DNA from 3 places in the Erythrobacter sp. BLCC-B19 genome. Region 2 is predicted to be linked to each of the others. Evidence: predicted binding sites of a transcription regulator. Region 2 holds the regulator's gene; each other region holds the start of a gene.
The links. The regulator LexA, encoded in region 2, represses DNA repair genes until DNA is damaged. The targets are predictions, from matches to a motif close to GTTCCNCNCTTGTTCT.
Positions count from the first base shown of each region.

Region 1: a site for LexA is predicted at 1,801-1,816, ahead of PS060_RS10865 (deoxyguanosinetriphosphate triphosphohydrolase). Genes of this name have one in related genera too.
Region 3: a site for LexA is predicted at 2,900-2,915, ahead of PS060_RS16505 (S24 family peptidase). Genes of this name have one in related genera too.

Region 1 covers NZ_CP117516.1:2,346,583-2,352,296, reverse strand. The annotation lists gene PS060_RS10870 (NAD(P)H-binding protein) at 1-591, opposite strand, end outside; gene PS060_RS10865 (deoxyguanosinetriphosphate triphosphohydrolase) at 584-1,762, opposite strand; gene PS060_RS10860 (aspartate/glutamate racemase family protein) at 2,058-2,762, opposite strand; gene PS060_RS10855 (alpha/beta fold hydrolase) at 2,856-3,839, opposite strand; gene PS060_RS10850 (SO2930 family diheme c-type cytochrome) at 3,836-4,855, opposite strand; gene PS060_RS10845 (parallel beta-helix domain-containing protein) at 4,852-5,714, opposite strand, start outside.
Region 2 covers NZ_CP117516.1:3,043,783-3,049,496, reverse strand. The annotation lists gene PS060_RS14350 (ComEC/Rec2 family competence protein) at 1-1,284, shown strand, start outside; gene lexA (transcriptional repressor LexA) at 1,430-2,113, opposite strand; gene PS060_RS14340 (molybdopterin molybdotransferase MoeA) at 2,310-3,503, opposite strand; gene moaC (cyclic pyranopterin monophosphate synthase MoaC) at 3,500-3,973, opposite strand; gene trpC (indole-3-glycerol phosphate synthase TrpC) at 3,970-4,770, opposite strand; gene trpD (anthranilate phosphoribosyltransferase) at 4,878-5,714, opposite strand, start outside.
Region 3 covers NZ_CP117516.1:3,506,160-3,511,873, reverse strand. The annotation lists gene PS060_RS16525 (acetolactate synthase large subunit) at 1-536, shown strand, start outside; gene PS060_RS16520 (aldehyde dehydrogenase family protein) at 683-2,116, shown strand; gene PS060_RS16515 (hypothetical protein) at 2,215-2,637, opposite strand; gene PS060_RS16510 (hypothetical protein) at 2,637-2,840, opposite strand; gene PS060_RS16505 (S24 family peptidase) at 2,983-3,642, shown strand; gene PS060_RS16500 (hypothetical protein) at 3,652-3,945, shown strand; gene PS060_RS16495 (MBL fold metallo-hydrolase) at 4,022-4,663, shown strand; gene PS060_RS16490 (metalloregulator ArsR/SmtB family transcription factor) at 4,830-5,159, opposite strand; gene PS060_RS16485 (acyl-CoA desaturase) at 5,266-5,714, shown strand, end outside.

The DNA.
Region 1 (5,714 bases), 700 kb from region 2:
GGCGTCGATCGAACGGAACCGTTCCCACGAACCCGACAGCAGCGGGTCGATCAGCGGTGCAGCGATGATCGCGGCGCGCTCGGCAAAGCGCAGGTCATCGACCCGCTCCCCGCGCAAGAGGCCAGGGTGCAGGATATCGAGCCGTTTGAACCCGATGCGGCTGAGCGCTTCCTCGGTCTCGCCCTTGACGCGCATATAGAGCGCCTTGGCGCGGCTGTTTGCCCCGGCCGCGCTGACCACCACCATGTTCGGCACACCTGCGCGCTTGGCCGCTTCGGCGGTGGCGAGCACGAGCTCCTGATCGACCGCGCGGAACGCCGCCTCATCGCGGCCCGCCTTCTTCCAGGTCGTGCCCAAAGCGCAGATCAGCGCGCGCGGACGCACCGCGTCGAGCACCTCGCCCCACTTGGACGGGTCGGAGACGAACATCTCCATCCGTGCACCGGGCGGAAGCGGTGCCTCGCGCCGGGCAATGCCGACGAGGCGCACATCATCGGTCTGGCTGGCGATTTCGATCACCCGGCGGCCGATCAGGCCGGTCGCGCCGACCAGCGCCACCCGGACGGGGCCAAAGGCACGCGGATCAGACATTGATCAACCCCACCGGCCGCTCGCCATAGATGCCCGCGACCGCCTGCATGGCGAAGCGATCGGACATCCCGGCGATGAAATCGGCAATCACCCGCGCGCGGCCCGGATCGTGCAGCGGCAGCCGCGCCTGCCAGTCATCCGGCATCAACGTCGCATCCTGCGCATAGGCGACATAGAGCCGCGCCACGACATCGCGCGCACGCTCGGCTGCCGAAATCTGTTCGGGGTGGTAGTAGAGCCGTTCGTACATGAAGGTCTTCAGCCGCCGTTCCTGCGCTGCCATCGCCGGCGAGAAGCCCGCCAGCTGCCGCCCGGCGGCGCGCACTTCTGCGACCGATCCCACATCCTTCACCTGCGCCGCGGTGTGCGCGATCACGTCATTCACCATCAATCCGATCTGGTCACGAACAAGCTCGCGCAGCAGACGCTCACGCGGGGCGTGAGGAAAGCGCTTTTCGACCACCCGCCACTGGTCTGCGAGGAAATCGAGGGTGAGAAGGTCATCAAGCAGCAGGAACCCGGCGCGCAGGCCGTCGTCGATGTCGTGATTGTCATAGGCGATGTCGTCCGCCACCGCCGCCACCTGCGCCTCAAGGCTGGGCCAGGTGCCCAGATCGAGCGGAAAGGCGGCATCCAGTTCCGCCAGCGCCCAATTGGGGGCGGCGACCGGGCCATTGTGCTTGGCCAGCCCTTCGAGCAGATCCCAGGTGAGATTGAGGCCGTCATGCGCCGGATAGGGGCACTCGATCCGCATCACCGTGCGCAGCGCCTGCGCATTGTGATCGAACCCGCCATGACGCTCCATCGCATCGGACAGCGCGGCCTCGCCCGCATGGCCGAACGGCGGGTGGCCAAGATCATGCGCCAGGCACAGCGCCTCGGTCAGATCCTCGTCGAGCCCCAGCGCACGGGCGATCACCCGGCCGATCTGCGCGACTTCGAGGCTGTGGGTGAGGCGGGTGCGGTAATGGTCGCCGTCTGGCGCGATGAACACCTGCGTCTTGGACTTCAGCCGCCGGAAGCTCATCGAATGGACGATCCGGTCGCGGTCGCGCTGGAACGGGCTGCGCGGCCCACGCCGCTCGCCGCTCGCCGCGCCGCCATGGTTGCGAGGGGCGAATTCGCGGGGGCCGGGGTTGGCAGGATCGGCGGCGTAGGGGGCACAGGTCATGCCGCGGCGATTAAGCCAGCCGCCGCTGCCGCTCAACCGGAACGAGGCGTGAACAGCGTATAATTGATGGAAAAACAGTCACTTCGATCAGTGACAAATTATGGGGCCGCCGTCCGGTGATTGGGGGGGAGGACAGCGGCCCCAAGGGCCAATCGGTGCGACCCGAAGACCCGGATGATGCCAGGAATGCTCCATGACAAAATCCGCGCGCCCCTTAGGCGGAAACGTTAACAAGTTGCACCCCCTGCAACCTTACGATGCGGCAAGCCGCCCCCGCGGGGGGGTGAGCCGAGGTCTAGTCCACCATTTCCTGATCCAGAATCCAGTCGGCCGCCGCCTCGCAGTGGATTCGCGTGGAGTCGAAGATCGGCAGGACATTGGCATCGACATCGACCACCAGATCAAGCTCGGTGCAGGCCAGCACCACGCCCGCGGCACCCTCCTGCGCGGTGTTGGTGATAATGGTCTTCATCGTCCGCTCAGCCTCGCGCGTGACCTTGCCGACCATCAGCTCGTCATAGATGATCCGGTCGAGCATCTCGACATAGTCGAGCTTAGGCGGGAGCAGGTCGATCCCGTGGGCGACGAGACGCTTGCGATAGAAGCTCTCGGTCATCACGTTGCGCGTGCCCAGCAGCGCTGCGCTCGAAATGCCGGCGCGCTTCATGGCAAGGCCGACATATTCGGCGATGTGCAGGATCGGGATATTCACGGCCGCTGCGACATCATCATACAGGCGGTGCATCGAATTGGCGCCGATGATCAGCCCCTCGGCCCCCGCGCCCTCCAGCCGCCGCGCACTCTCGGTCAGCACGCTTGCCGCGCGCTGCCAGTCGCGCTCTTCACGCAGGGCGTAGAGCTGGCAGAAATCGAGGCTTTCGATCAGCAGCGGCGCGCTCGCCATCGGCGCAGCGCGTTTCTGGACGATGCGGTTGATATGGTCGTAATAGGTCGCGGTCGACACCCAGCTCATGCCGCCGATGATCCCGAGTTTGCGCAAAGCCCGGTGCCCTTTCCTTCGTGTTCGCAGATGCGGAAACCTGTAGGGCGCAAATTTCCCCTGCGTCCAGTGGCCAAGGCCTGCGAAAGCGGCTTACTCGGATTTTGGCGGCGAGGCGTGTTCGGCAAGCCACGGGGTGAGATCGCCGAGCGTGGCTTCCGGCGCCTCCTCGTGCGGCAGGTGGCCGATCTTGGGGTAGATCACCAGCTGGTTGTTCGGCATCGTTTTCGCCAGCCACTGCCCCGCCTCGACCGGGATGATCCGGTCTTCCGCGCCCCACAGGATCAGCGTGGGTGTCGTCACCTTGGCGATATCGGCCGCCGCGAGCGGATCATAGGGCAGGCTGAAGCGCGCCAGCGTTGCGCGGCGGTTGCCGGGGTAGCGCAGCAGCTCCCAGTAACGGTCGACCGCGGCAGGGGTGACGACCGATTTGACCGACACCGATTGTTCGAGGCTCTGCTGGATCAGCTCACGCGGCGTAATCTGTTCGACCAGCAGATTGACCCCCGGCATCCGCGCGATGGTGAAGCCGATATTGCCGCTATCCTCGTCGTCCTTCCGGGCGAGCTTCAGCATCGGCCCGCCGCTGCCATCGACCAGCACGAGACCATCAAGGCGCTCCGGATGGGCGATGGCATAGGCAAGCGCGTGCTTGCCGCCCATAGAATTCCCGCCGAGGATGAAGCGCCCCAGGCCCAGCTTGTCCGCCACGGCGCCGATATCGGCAACGAAATTGGCGGTCGAGTAATCGCCCCTGGGATCGGGGCCGGTCAGGCCGTGGCCGACCTGATCGAAGCGGATCACCCGGTACTGGCCCTTCAGCGCCTCCACCCACGGCTCCCACGTATGCAGATCGGCGTTCGATCCGTGGAGCAGCATGATGACGGGCGCATCGCGCGGCCCCTCGTCGCGCAGGTGGATGGTCAGCCCATCGCCGACATCCACGAATTGCGAGGGCGGCGCACCATATTTGGCGCGCATTTCGGCAGCGTCGGTGTCCGGGGTGCGGAAGATGAGGAAGGCGGCGACCAGCACCGTCAGCAGCGCGAGAAACCCGCGCACAAGCCACTTTTTCATTTCATCTCCGCAATCCAGCGCCGCACCACCGCGACGCCTTCCTTGTCGACGCTCGATTTACCGAGTTCGGGCATGGCGATGCCGCCTTCGGCTGAGTCCATCCGGTAAAGCAGGATCGACGTGTCTGGCTGGCCCGGCACAATCGAGAAGTCATGCCCCCCCGCCCCGCGCCCCGCCGCGACCGGGCGCTTGAAGATGCCGATGGCGTGCGGATCGGACTGTTCCCAGCGCAGATCGAGGCCGGAGTTCGACGCGCCGCCGCCCGGCTGATGGCAATGGGCGCAGTTCACATCGAGATAGGCACGGGCAAGCGCCGGAGTATCGGGCAAAAGATCGCGGTTGTTCCAATCGGGCAGGAAGCGGGCAACCTCGGGCACGGCTTCGAGCATATCGGCAGAAAACATCGAGGTCAGCCACAACTGCCCCAGATTGCGCGCCTTGGGGCCGATGGGGATGACCTGCCCGTCCTTGCTGTGACAGGTCTTGCACTGGTTCTTGTTGGGGATGGCATAGGAAATCGCCTCGCCCGCAGGCGTGACGAGATCCAGCCGTCCGCCCGCAACCGCGAGGGTCGCATCGGTCTGCTCCTCGTTCCAGCGATAGGGCAGCGCGATCCAGCCATCCGCCCGGTGGAGGAGCACGCGGGTCTCGATCAACCGGCGATCTGCGCCTTCGCCGAAGGCAAAGGTCTTGATGATCGCCGCGCCCACCGGGAATTTGAGCAGCCCCTCCCCTTCGGCGGCGAGCTTGGTGCCTTCGGGCAGGTAGATGAAGCGCAGCTTCTCCGCCCCGTCCGACCACAGCGGGGTGGCGAGGGCATAGGGGATCACGCGCGCGCTGGGCTGCTGCTGCGCGGCATCGGCGAAGAAACCGAATTCACTGAGCGCGCGCGGCATCCCGGCCCCGGCAACAGCGGCATCATTGACGCGGGGCACCTCGGGCGCACCCGCGCGCGCGGCGATCCCGCCGCCCAGCACCAGCAGCGCACAGGCCAGCAGGGCACCGCCGCGCCTCACTTCAGCCGCGCCTCCAGCGCTGCAGGTGCGCCGACGACCGGGAATATCCACAATTCGGTCGGGGTCAGCGTAAGCGGCCCTGGCTGCGCCTCGGCTAGGCTCTGGCCGACCTTTGCCAGATTGAGCGTCCAGCCGCTTACCCCCGGCGCGATCTTGAGCGCAGTGTCGGGGCTTTCGGCAAGGCCATCCCACAGCACCGGCGGCAGCGCGCCGCCAAAGGCCGCGAGCAATTGCTCCTTGCCGTCGAGCTGCGGATCATCCCCCCCGCGCCCGAAGGCATTGCGGCCGATGATCACATTGCGGGCATGGGGGTTGTAGCGGGGGTCTTCGAAGGGCTGGACATAGGCGATCACCATCACATGGGCGGTGGCGTTGCCTTCAAAGGCGTTATCCTCGACCAAGACGCCGTCATTGGCCATCACCAGCACGCCCGTGCCGCGCCGCACGCTGGCAACGATATTGCCCGGCGGGGCGAAGTTGGGGGTATCGTTGTCCTTCACCACATTCTTGCGCAGGATCACATCGCCGCCGCCCATCACCGGCAGGCCCGGCAGATCGAACACCAGCAGCCCGCCGGTATTGTGGGTGGCGATGTTGTTCTCGACCAGCGCGCCGCGGCTGTTCTCGATCTCGATCCCGGCGACATTATATTCGACGATGTTGCCGCGCACGGTGATGTCGCGGCTCTGGCCCACGTAAATCCCGGCATCCGAAGCGCCGACCACCTTGGAACGCTGCACCAGCACCCCGGTGCTTTCGACCGGATAGATGCCATAGGCGCCGTTGGTCGCCTTCGGCCCGCCGGTCCACTCGACCCGGATGCTGTCATAGATGATCATGTCCGCGCCCTTGGACTTGA
Region 2 (5,714 bases):
CGGCTGCCGGTGGCGGCGGCGGGCGCCGGGGCGCTCGCGGGGATCGGTTACACGCTTCTCACCGGGGCCGAGGTGCCGACGGTGCGCAGCTGCGTTGCGGCCTTGCTGGTGCTGGGCGCGCTGGTCGCCGGGCGTGAGGCGCTGTCCTTGCGGATGGTCGCTGTCGCCGCTGGTTTTGTGCTGCTGCTATGGCCCGAGAGTGCGATCGGGCCCAGCTTCCAGATGAGCTTTGCCGCGGTGCTGGCCATCGTCGCGCTCTCGAACAGCGCCCCGGTGCGCGCCTTTCTGGCCCCGCGCGAGGAGCCGTGGTGGGCCAGCATCGGCCGGCGGGTCGTGATGCTGTTCGTCACCGGCGTTGTCATCGAACTGGCGCTGATGCCGATCGTGCTGTTCCATTTCCACCGCGCTGGCATTTACGGTGCCTTTGCCAATGTGATCGCGATTCCCTTGGTGACATTTGTCTCCATGCCATTGATTGCGCTGGGTTTGCTGCTTGATGCGGTGGGGTTGGGCTGGCCTGTGTGGTGGCTGGTGGAACGCTCGCTCGCGCTCTTGCTCGGGATCGCGCACCTGACGGCGGGGCAGGCTGGCGCGGTCACATTGATGCCGCAGATCAGCGGGGTGACGGTGGCGCTGTTCGCAGCCGGTGGCCTGTGGCTTGCGCTGTGGCGCGGGCGGGTGCGGCTTGCAGGGTTACTGCCCGTCGGTCTGGCGAGCCTGCTCGTCTGGGCGACCCCGATCCCCGATCTGCTGGTGGCGGGCGACGGGCAGCAGGCGGGGATCACGCTTGCCGGGCCTGATGGAGAGACCCGCCTTCTGGCGCTGCGCGACAGCCGCTCGGCCTATACCCGCGACAATCTGATGGAACTGGCAGGCGTTGCCGCGGAGCCTGTACCGCTGGCCGAATGGCCCGGAGCGCGTTGCTCCTCGGCCTTCTGTGCCATCACGCTGCGGCGTGGCGGGCGGGACTGGTCCTTGCTGCTCGGACGGGGGCGGGCGCAGGTGGAGGAGCGCGCTCTGGCGGCGGCCTGCGCCGAGGCAGACATCGTTGTTTCGGAACGCTTTCTGCCTCGATCCTGCCGCCCGCGCTGGTTCAAGGCCGACCGGCGGATGCTCGAACGATCAGGCGGGCTTGCGGTTGATCTGGAAGCGCAAAGCATCACCACGGTTGCCGCGAGCCAGGGAGAGCATGGCTGGTGGCAGCCACCGGCAACACGCGCCCTGCCGCCAGAGCGGAGTATCCGGAAAGCTGCGATGATGCGGCAAAACCCTGCGACACCGTGACAAAAACCTGCGATGCGCCGACAGGAGCAGGGCAGGCGGGCACAAACGATGCGGTGCAGGGGCCGCCGCCACAATCCAACACGTCAGCCAGACCGATCAGGCCGGAAGCGCAGGGCTCGCGCCCTGCCTTCCGGCCCGCCTGTCGTCAGTGGTAGCGCCGCAGCAATCCGGCCAGCTTGCCCTGCACCTCGACTTCGCCGGGGGCATAGAACTGCGGATCATAGGCCGCATTGGCCGGATCGAGCCGCACCTTGCCGCCTTCGCGCCGCAGGTACTTGAGCGTCGCTTCCTCGCCGCGCACCAGTGCCACCACGATCTCGCCGTCGCGCGCGGTGTTGGTCCGCCGCACCAGGGCGAAATCGCCGTCGAAAATCCCGGCCTCGACCATCGAATCGCCCGAGACTTCGAGCGCGTAATGTTCACCCGGGCCAAGCAGCGCAGCAGGCACCGGCAGGGTCGACTGGCCTTCCAGCGCCTCAATCGGGGCACCCGCCGCGATCCGGCCGTGGAGCGGCAGTTCGATCACGTCATTGGCCGCTTCAGGCGCGCGCGCTGCCGGAGCAGGCATCGCCACGACATTGTCCCCCGCAGGCGCAGGCCGCGACGGGGTGGTATCGCCCGGTTCACGGATCACTTCGAGCGCGCGCGCCCGGTTGGGCAGGCGGCGCAGGAAGCCGCGTTCTTCCAGCGCGGAGATCAGCCGGTGCACGCCCGACTTGCTCTTCAGATCGAGCGCTTCCTTCATTTCCTCGAAACTCGGCGAGATCCCGGTTTCTTCCAGCCGCTGCTGGATGAAGACGATCAGCTCGCGCTGTTTTGCGGTCAGCATTGGTCAAACTCCTGTGGTCGCACCCACAACGCCCCCATGCTGGAGGCGCCGTGCCAATCCCTTGCGTGCGCCAAGAGGCACCCCGAAACAGGTGCGTTGATTGCACTTGTCGTCCGCCATTAAGGTGAACGAACAAGGAACAATTAGGAAACTAAATTACCCGAGTCAAGCGCGCCCGACGGCAAAACCGCGCAAATCAGCCATTTCGGAGCTGGAACACCGGAACGGGCGAGCCGGCGGCCAGCATCGGGGCGTGGGCGGGACGGTCGATCAGCGCGTCAGCAGCAGCCAGCGCCGACAGCGCCGAGGAATCCTGCGATCCGGCAAGGCGCACGCTCTCGCCTCTGATGAGGGCCCGCAGGAATTCGCGCCTTGGGCCGACCGCGGGGAGATCCTCGGCTGCCGCCATGATCACGGCGCGCGGCAAGGGCGCGGGATCGCCCATGCTGGCGCGCACCAGCGGAAGCGCGAAAAGGAACGCGGTGACAAAGCTCGATACCGGATTGCCCGGCAGCCCAAGGATGACTTGCGAGCCCTTGGCACTCTGGCGTGTGGCCACCAGCAGCGGCTTGCCCGGTTTGATCGCGATCTTCCAGAAGGCGATTTCGGCCCCCCAGTCCGCCAGCGCGGGCTTGATGAGATCGTGATCGCCCACCGATGCGCCGCCCGATGTGATGAGGATATCGGCCCCCTCGGCCAAGGCCAGCGCCTCGGCGAGCGCGGCGCGATCATCGGGCACCGGGCCAATGCGGGTGACCTCGCAGCCGAGCGGGGCGAGCATCGCTGCGATCATGGCCGCATTGCTGGCGGGGATCTGGTGCGGCAGGCAGTCAGCCGGATCGCGGGCAAGTTCGTCCCCCGAATCCATCACCGCAACCTTGACCCGGGCCGCGACCTCGATCGAGCCATGCCCGGCGGCCAGCACTAGCGCGAGACGGGCCGGGGTCAGCCGGGTGCCGCGCGTCAGCAGCAGGTCGCCCGCGTGAAAATCGAACCCCCGCGCACGGATGTGCCGCCCTGGCGGCGGAACTTCGGTTGCCGTGATGATCCCGGCCTCATCGCGGGCATCTTCCTGGAGCAGCACCCGGTCGGCCCCCGGCGGCACGATCGCGCCGGTCGAGATCCGCACGCACTGATTGTCCGACAGAACCTCGCGGAAGGGTGATCCGGCGCGGCTTTCACCCACCAAGCGCCACGGGCCTGCGCCCGGCGCGAGTGCATAGCCATCCATCGCTGACAGATCGGCCGCGGGCTGGGTGCGGGCGGCGCGGATGTCCTGCGCGATGCACCGACCTGACGCGGTATCGACCGGCACGGTTTCATGGGCCGGCTGCGGCGCGAGGGCAAGCAGGCGGGCCTGCGCGTCTTCGAGCGCCAGCGGCGCGCTCAAGGCTGCGCGCTCCAGTCGCCGGACTTGCCGCCGGTCTTGGCGATCAGGCGGACTTCGGAGATCACCATGCCCTTGTCGATCGCCTTGGCCATGTCATAGATTGTGAGGAGTGCGATGGAAGCGGCTGTCATCGCTTCCATTTCCACGCCGGTCTTGCCGGTCAGCGAGGCTGTGGCGGTGGCGCGGATCGCGCTTTCCTCATAGGCGAACTCGATATTGACGGCTTCGAGCCCGAGCGGGTGGCACAGCGGGATCAGCTCGCCGGTGCGTTTGGCGGCCATGATCCCGGCGATGCGCGCGGTGCCGAGGACATCGCCCTTGGGGGCATTGCCTGCGCGGATCGCTTCGAGCGCCTCGGCCGACATGGTGATCCGCCCCGAGGCGACCGCGCGCCGCGCCGTGGCGGGCTTGCCGCCGACATCGACCATGTGGGCCGCGCCGCTGGCATCGAGGTGGGTGAGTTTGCTCATGCCGCCGCTTGTGCGCCGAGCAGCGTTCGGGTGGCACTCGCAATATCGTCAGCCCGCATCAGGCTTTCGCCCACAAGGAAGCTGCGCACGCCTGCGGCTTCGAGGCGCTGGCAATCGGCATGGGTGTTGATCCCGCTCTCGCCCACGATCAGCGTGCCGGGCGGCATCAGCGGGGCGAGCCTTTCGGTGACGGCGAGCGAGGTGGTGAAGGTCTTGAGGTCGCGATTGTTGACCCCGATCAGGCGCGATTGGAGCGTGGCGGCGGCGCGTTCGAGCTCGGCCTCGTCATGGACTTCGACCAGCACGTCCATGCCCTGTTCGCGCGCGGCGGCTTCGATCTCGGCCATCTGCGCGTCGGAGAGGGCGGCGACGATGATCAGGATCGCATCGGCCCCGATGGCGCGGGCTTCGAGGCATTGCCAGGGATCGACCATGAAGTCCTTGCGCAGCACCGGCAGTGCGCAGGCGGCGCGGGCGGCGATGAGGTAATCCTCGTGCCCCTGAAAATAGGGCGCGTCGGTGAGGACGGAGAGGCACGCGGCACCGCCTGCTTCATAGGCGGCAGCATGGGCGGCGGGGTGGAAATCGGCGCGGATCAGGCCCTTGGAGGGGCTGGCCTTCTTGATCTCGGCGATCAGGGCATAGCCGCTGGCGGCGCGGGAGCGCAGGGCAGCCTCGAACCCGCGCGGGGCGCTCTGCGCGGCAGCAGCCCCGGCGAGCGCGGCGGGGGTGGTCGCGGCCTTGCGGGCGGCGACTTCGAGAGCCTTGTTGGCGCAGATTTCTTCGAGCTTGTTCAATTCAAAAACCGTTCGTGCTGAGCCTGTCGAAGCACCGTTCTTCGTCTTCAAGCGGCAGATAAGGGGAAGGACAGCCCTTCGACAAGCTCAGGGCGAACGGGAATGGGTTATTTGGCGAGCGCGATCCATTTCTCCAGGAGCGCCAGTGCCGCGCCTGAATCAAGCGCTTCGGCCGCCATCGCGGCCCGCTCGCGCCAGTCCGCGCCGCGCCCGGCGACCAGCAGCGCGCCCGCCGCGTTGAACAGCACCGCGTCGCGGTAGGGGCCAGGGGTGCCCATCAGCAGCGCCTTCAATGCCGCCGCGTTGTGCTTGGCATCATCGCCCCGGATCGCTTCGATCGGCGCATGGGGGAGGCCCGCCGCGCCCGCATCGACCCGCTCCATGGTGAAGGCATGGCCGGTCACCACCGCGACCTCGTTGCCGCCTGCGAGGCTCAACTCGTCGAGCCCCTCGTCGCCCGAAACGATCAGCGACTTGCCGGTGCCGAGCCGCGCCAATGCGCCCGCATAGATCGGCACATAGGCAGGCCGCGCAATGCCGATCAGCTGGCTGGTGACGCCTGCCGGGTTGGAGAGTGGGCCCATCAGGTTGAAGATCGTGCGCTGGCCGATCCGCACCCGGATGGGCTGGATCCGCGCCATTGCCGGGTGGTGGTTTCTGGCGAACAGGAAGCAGATGCCGATTTCCGCGAGGGTCTTTTCGGCGGTTCGTCCCGCCGCGTCCATGTCCAGCCCGAGCGCTTCCAGTGTGTCCGCAGCGCCTGCTTTCGAAGATGCCGCACGGTTGCCATGCTTGGCGACCGGCACCCCGCAGGCCGCGACCACCAGGCTGACGGCGGTGGAGACATTGAGGGTGTGGTGCCCGTCGCCCCCCGTGCCGCAGACGTCGATTGCGCCTTCGGGGGCATCAATCGGGATCAGCCGCGCCCGCAGCGCCCGCGCCGC
Region 3 (5,714 bases), 460 kb from region 2:
TGCCGCATGACGGGATCATCTGCCTCGACAACGGGGTCTACAAGATCTGGTTCGCGCGCGGTTATACCGCCTACCTGCCCAACACCGTGCTGCTCGATAACGCGCTGGCCACCATGGGCGCGGGGCTGCCTTCTGCCATGATGAGCGCGATGCTTTATCCCGAGCGTAAGGTGATGGCGATCTGCGGCGACGGCGGCTTCATGATGAACAGCCAAGAGATGGAGACCGCGGTGCGTCTCGGCCTCAATCTCACCGTGCTGATCCTGCGCGACGATGCCTACGGGATGATCCGCTGGAAGCAGGCCAACATGGGCTTTGTCGATTTCGGCCTGACCTATGGCAACCCGGACTATGTCAAATATGCCGAAAGCTACGGCGCGACCGGGCACCGCGTGACCTCGTCCGATCACCTGCGCGAATTGCTCGCCCACTGCCGCGACACGCCCGGCGTGCATCTGATCGATTGCCCGGTGGACTACACCGAGAACGACCAGATCCTGAACAAGGACATCAAACGGTTGTCGAAGGAGCTGTAAGGCTTCGCATCCCCCTCCCGCTTGCGGGAGGGGCTAGGGGTGGGCGCGTCAAGTGACTGCGCTTGCCCGGACAGGCCCACCCGTGATCGGAGTCACGCGCCTCCGATCACCCCCTCCCGCAGTCAGGAGGTGCGAAGGAAGTGACCATGCTCAAGGATACCTACCCCCTCTACCTCAACAACAAGGCGGTGCTGCCCAACACCGATCTTGAGGTGACCGACAAATATACCGGCGAGGTCGCCTTCCGCACCGCGCTCGCCACGCCCGATGTGATCGAGGAAGGCATCGCCGGGGCGGTGCGCGCGGCGGAGCCGATGGCGCGGCTGGCGAGCTTCGAGAAGCAGGACGTGCTGATGCACTGCGTCCGCCGCTTCAAGGAGCGCTTTGACGAACTTGCCTACGCCCTGTGCGTCGAGGCCGGCAAGCCGATCAAGGATGCCGAAGGCGAGGTCACGCGCCTGATCGACACCTTCCGCATCGCCGCCGAGGAAGCGGTGAGGAACTACGGCGAGGTCCAGCCGCTCGACATTTCCCCGCGCGCCAAGGGCTATCAGGGGATGTGGAAGCGCGTTCCCATCGGCCCGTGCAGCTTCATCTCGCCGTTCAACTTCCCGCTCAACCTCGCCGCGCACAAGATCGCGCCCGCAATCGCGGTCGGCTGCCCCTTCGTGATGAAGCCTGCCTCAAAGACGCCCTTGGGTGCGATCATCATGGGCGAGGTGCTGGCCGAGTGCGACATCCTGCCCGAGGGCGCCTTCAGCATCCTCCCCGCCAGCCGCGACGGCGCGGACCTGTTTACCGAGGACGAGCGGCTGAAGCTCCTCTCCTTCACCGGCTCGCCCGGCGTGGGCTGGGACTTGAAGGCCAAGGCGGGCAAGAAGAAGGTCGTGCTCGAACTCGGCGGCAACGCGGCGGTGATCATCGACAAGGACGCCGACCTTGCCGACGCATTGGAGCGGGTGATCTTCGGCGCCTTCTACCAGTCGGGCCAGTCCTGCATCGGGGTGCAGCGCATCCTGATCCACGCCGACGTTTACGACCGCTTCAAGGCGATGCTGGTCGAGCGCGCAGGCAAGCTCGTCGCGGGCGACCCCAAGGACCGCAACACCTTCATCGGCCCGATGATCTCGAACGGCGAGGCCAAGCGCCTCAAGGGCTGGATCGACGAGGCCGTGGCAGCCGGTGCGACCCTGCTGTGCGGCGGGGGGCTCTCGCGCGGCAATATGCTGGAAGCGACGCTGCTCGAAGGCGTGCCGGACGACGCCAAGGCCAAGAACGAGGAGGCTTTCGGGCCTTTGGCGATCCTCCAGAAGTTCACCCACTTCGATGAGGCGCTGGAGGAGGTCAACAACTCCAAATTCGGCCTGCAGGCGGGGATTTTTACCCGCGACCTGTTCCAGATGTTCGATGCGTGGGACAGGCTCGATGTCGGCGGCGTGGTGATCAACGACGTGCCGAGCTACCGGGTCGACAATATGCCCTATGGCGGGGTCAAGGATTCAGGCCTGGGCCGCGAGGGCGTGCGCTTCGCGATGGAGGACATGAGCGAGATCCGGAATTTGGTTATTCGCAGAACGTAACCCCTTCGTCTCCCCGGCCCCCGAGCCGGGGCCCCGCTTTTCTTCGTGGCAGGAAGGCAGCGGGGTCCCGGGTCAAGCCCGGGAAGGCGCGGCTATAACTAGCCCTCTTCCAGCAGCAGCAGCACCGCCGTCACCTCCAGCCGCTCCATCGCACCGAAGCGGTGGTCGACCTTGGTGATGGTCGCATCGGCGACCAGCTGGCCGGGGAGGGTGAATTCGTGATCGGGCAGGCGCTCGATGAGTTCCTCGCCCGCCGCGACCGCCTCGGCCCCGCAGAACTCCAGCACCACTTCGTGCCGGGTGCCCGAAAAGGTAATCGAGGCCCAGGCCTTCTCCTCATGGCCCAGCACCGTGCCTGCTCCGGCGGTGATCTCGAGCAGGCCGCTGCGCACCCGGTCGGCCAGCGTGCGGCGCGGGCGCTGGAAGCGGGTGAGGCCCAGCAGCGGTGCGGACTTGACCTCGATCGCGGCGAAATCGCCCAGGATATGCGCGAAGGGATCGCGCAAGGATTCGGTGAGCATCAGACGGTCTCCTTCATCTGCACGGCGGCGTGATCGGCATAGCCCTGCATCCACGCGCGGGTGCGCAGTTCGGTCTCGCGCCGGGGGCTGCGGCCCATGCGTAGGTCGAGCACGAAGCGCGGGTCGTGGGCGGCGAGGCGGCCGAATTTGGTAGGAGCGAGCCGGTGCTCGCGCAGGAAGGTTTCGATGGTCCGAAGCAGCATGGTTTTGCGTCCCTGTTGATTGCCGAGTCGAAGGTGATGCATCGGGCGAATCGCCTGATGTTCCTGAAATGTTCCATGTTTTTTCGCGCTTGTCTAGGAAAAATCCTTCGTGTAGGAAGTATCCATAAAGGAAACCCTACAAATGGCTGACCGAACCCTCTCCGACCCCCGCGCCAGGCTGCTCGAATTGTCGCAAGAGCGAGGGGTAAGCCTCGCGTCCCTGTCCGAATTGCTCGGGCGCAATCCGTCCTATCTTCAGCAATTCATTCGCAAAGGCAGCCCGCGCAAGCTGGAGGAGCAGGATCGCGCCACGCTTGCCCGCTTCCTTGGGGTGGGGGAGGAGGAGCTGCGGGAGGCGCAGGAAAATTCCTACGTAAAGCCACTCCAGCGCGAAACGGGCGAATGGGTCGTGGTGCCCCGGCTCGATCTTGGCGCCTCCGCCGGGCCGGGGCGGGTGGCGGGCGGGGAAGCCGCCTTCGACACCTTCCGCTTCTCGCGCCGCTGGCTGGAGGAGCAGGGCTTGGCGCGCGCCGAGCTCTCGGCGATCCGGGTCGAGGGGGACTCGATGGAGCCACTCCTCAACGACGGCGACGAAATCCTGATCGACCGCGCCCCGCGCGCCTTTCGCGACGGCATCCACGTGGTGCGTGTGGGCGACACGCTGATGGTCAAGCGCGTGGCGAGCGCCGGGCCGGGGCGGGTGGCGCTGCTCTCGCAGAACCTCGCCTATCCGCCGGTGGAGGTGGCGGCCGATGAGGTGGAGATCATCGGGCGGGTTGTGTGGAAGGGGGGGCGGGTCTAGCCCTGCTATATGATTGTCACCGCGATCGAATTGTTGATGGCAGGCAACCGGAGGGGACGCCTTCTCGTGCGCCCTGACGGTCTTTTCCAGTTCGCGACCGAAACGTTCAACGAGCCGGACGAGGAATGCGGCGGCTACTGGATGAACGATTATCCGCCATCAGGCCTATATTCGCGCCGGGATGATGCTGTCGCCGGATTGCAGGCCAAGCTGAAATCAAGGACTGACCTTGTTCCCACAGAGCCGCTCGCCATCGAGTTGGACGTTGGCCCCTGGGAAGAGCCGGTGCTGCGCCAATCCTGAAAAATCTCGGTTGCGTATCTCCGACAAAATGCGCAGTCCCCCGAATATGACCGACACTCCCAAGCCCCTCCCCCCCATGCGCGCCGCGATCATTCCGGTGACGCCGCTCCAGCAGAACTGCTCGCTGATCTGGTGCACCAAGACCATGAAGGGCGCGCTGGTCGACCCCGGCGGGGATCTCGACAAGCTCAAGGAGGGCGTCGCCAAGGCGGGCGTTACGCTCGAAAAGCTGCTCGTCACCCACGGGCATCTCGACCATTGCGGGCAGACCGGGATGCTGGCGGACGAACTGGGCCTGCCCATCGAAGGCCCGCACGAGGATGACCGCTTCTGGATCGACCAATTGGACGATGACGGCCCGCGCTGGGGGATGGTCGCCAAGAGCTTCACGCCGACCCGCTGGCTCAAGCACGGTGACACGGTGACGGTGGGCGAACTCAAATTGGACGTGATCCACTGCCCAGGTCACACGCCCGGCCATGTCGTGTTCTTCCACGAGCCCAGCCGCTTTGCGATCGTGGGCGATGTGCTGTTCCAGGGCTCGATCGGGCGCACCGATTTCCCGCGCGGCAATCATCAGGATCTGATCGATTCGATCACCCAGCGCCTCTGGCCCTTGGGCGAGGACGTGATGTTCATTCCCGGCCACGGCCCCACCAGCACCTTCGGGCGCGAGCGCAAGACCAATGCGTTTGTGAGCGATTATATTTTGAGCTGATTGCCACCTTGATTGCGACCCCGCCTCCGCGGGTGGTGTGCCGCCTACGGCAGCACAGCTGCGCTTCCCTCGGTGCTGTTCCTGCGCTGCGCTACGGGCACCTGCGGGCCGCCGGTCGGCCTTGCGGCCCCGTCCTTTGGCGGGCCGAGGCCAGCGCTAGGGAAAATCAGTCTGTGTTCTCGCCGCCGCCCTTGGCCGCCTCGCTCAGCGCCTTGCTCTCCTTCTTGAGCGGGCGCGAGACCGGGCAGACTTCCTGCACATAGGAATTGAGCGTGTTGGCAAGGTTCTCGCGCACCAGCCGGTAATGCACGAACTGCCCGCGCTTCTCGCTCTCCACGAGCCCTGCATTCTCGAGCACGCTGAGGTGCTGCGAGACGGCGGGCTTCGAAATCTCGAACCGCTCGGCGATTTGCCCGGCGGTCAGCTCGGATTCCGACAGGTAAGCGAGAATCTTGCGGCGCACGGTCGAGGCGAGGGCTTCAAACACTTTCTGCATCGGGCGAGCGTATAAGCGCTTGCTTAAATTCTTTCCAGCGCTATCCATTAATTAAGCGATGCATTAATTATCTACGCATCTGATAGTGAGTCTGGGGAGAGCGGCAATGGTAGCGGCAGAGGCGCGGGACCGGTGCGAGGTCAACTGGATCGTCGAGACGCCCGAGGCCGATCCGGTTGCCGGGCGGGTGCGCTGGGATCCGGGGCACAGCCTGTGGAATGGCGGGATGCTGCTGGGCGCGCTCGGCCTGACGCCGTTCTTCACCACGCCTGCTGCCGTTGCCGTAGGGGTGGGGCTGACCGGCGCCATGCTGCTGCTCGGCCATTCGGTCGGGTTCCACCGCCTGCTGATCCACGGCAGCTTTCGCACCACACCCGCCTTGCGCGCCTTCCTGATCTGGTGCGGCACCGTGGCGGGCATGAGCGGGCCGGTCTGGATCGTGCGCACGCACGATCTGCGCGACTGGGCGCAGCGCCAGCCGCATTGCCACGATTACCTCGCGCACCGCCGAGCGATGCTGATCGATGCATGGTGGCAGCTCCATTGCCGTCTCGA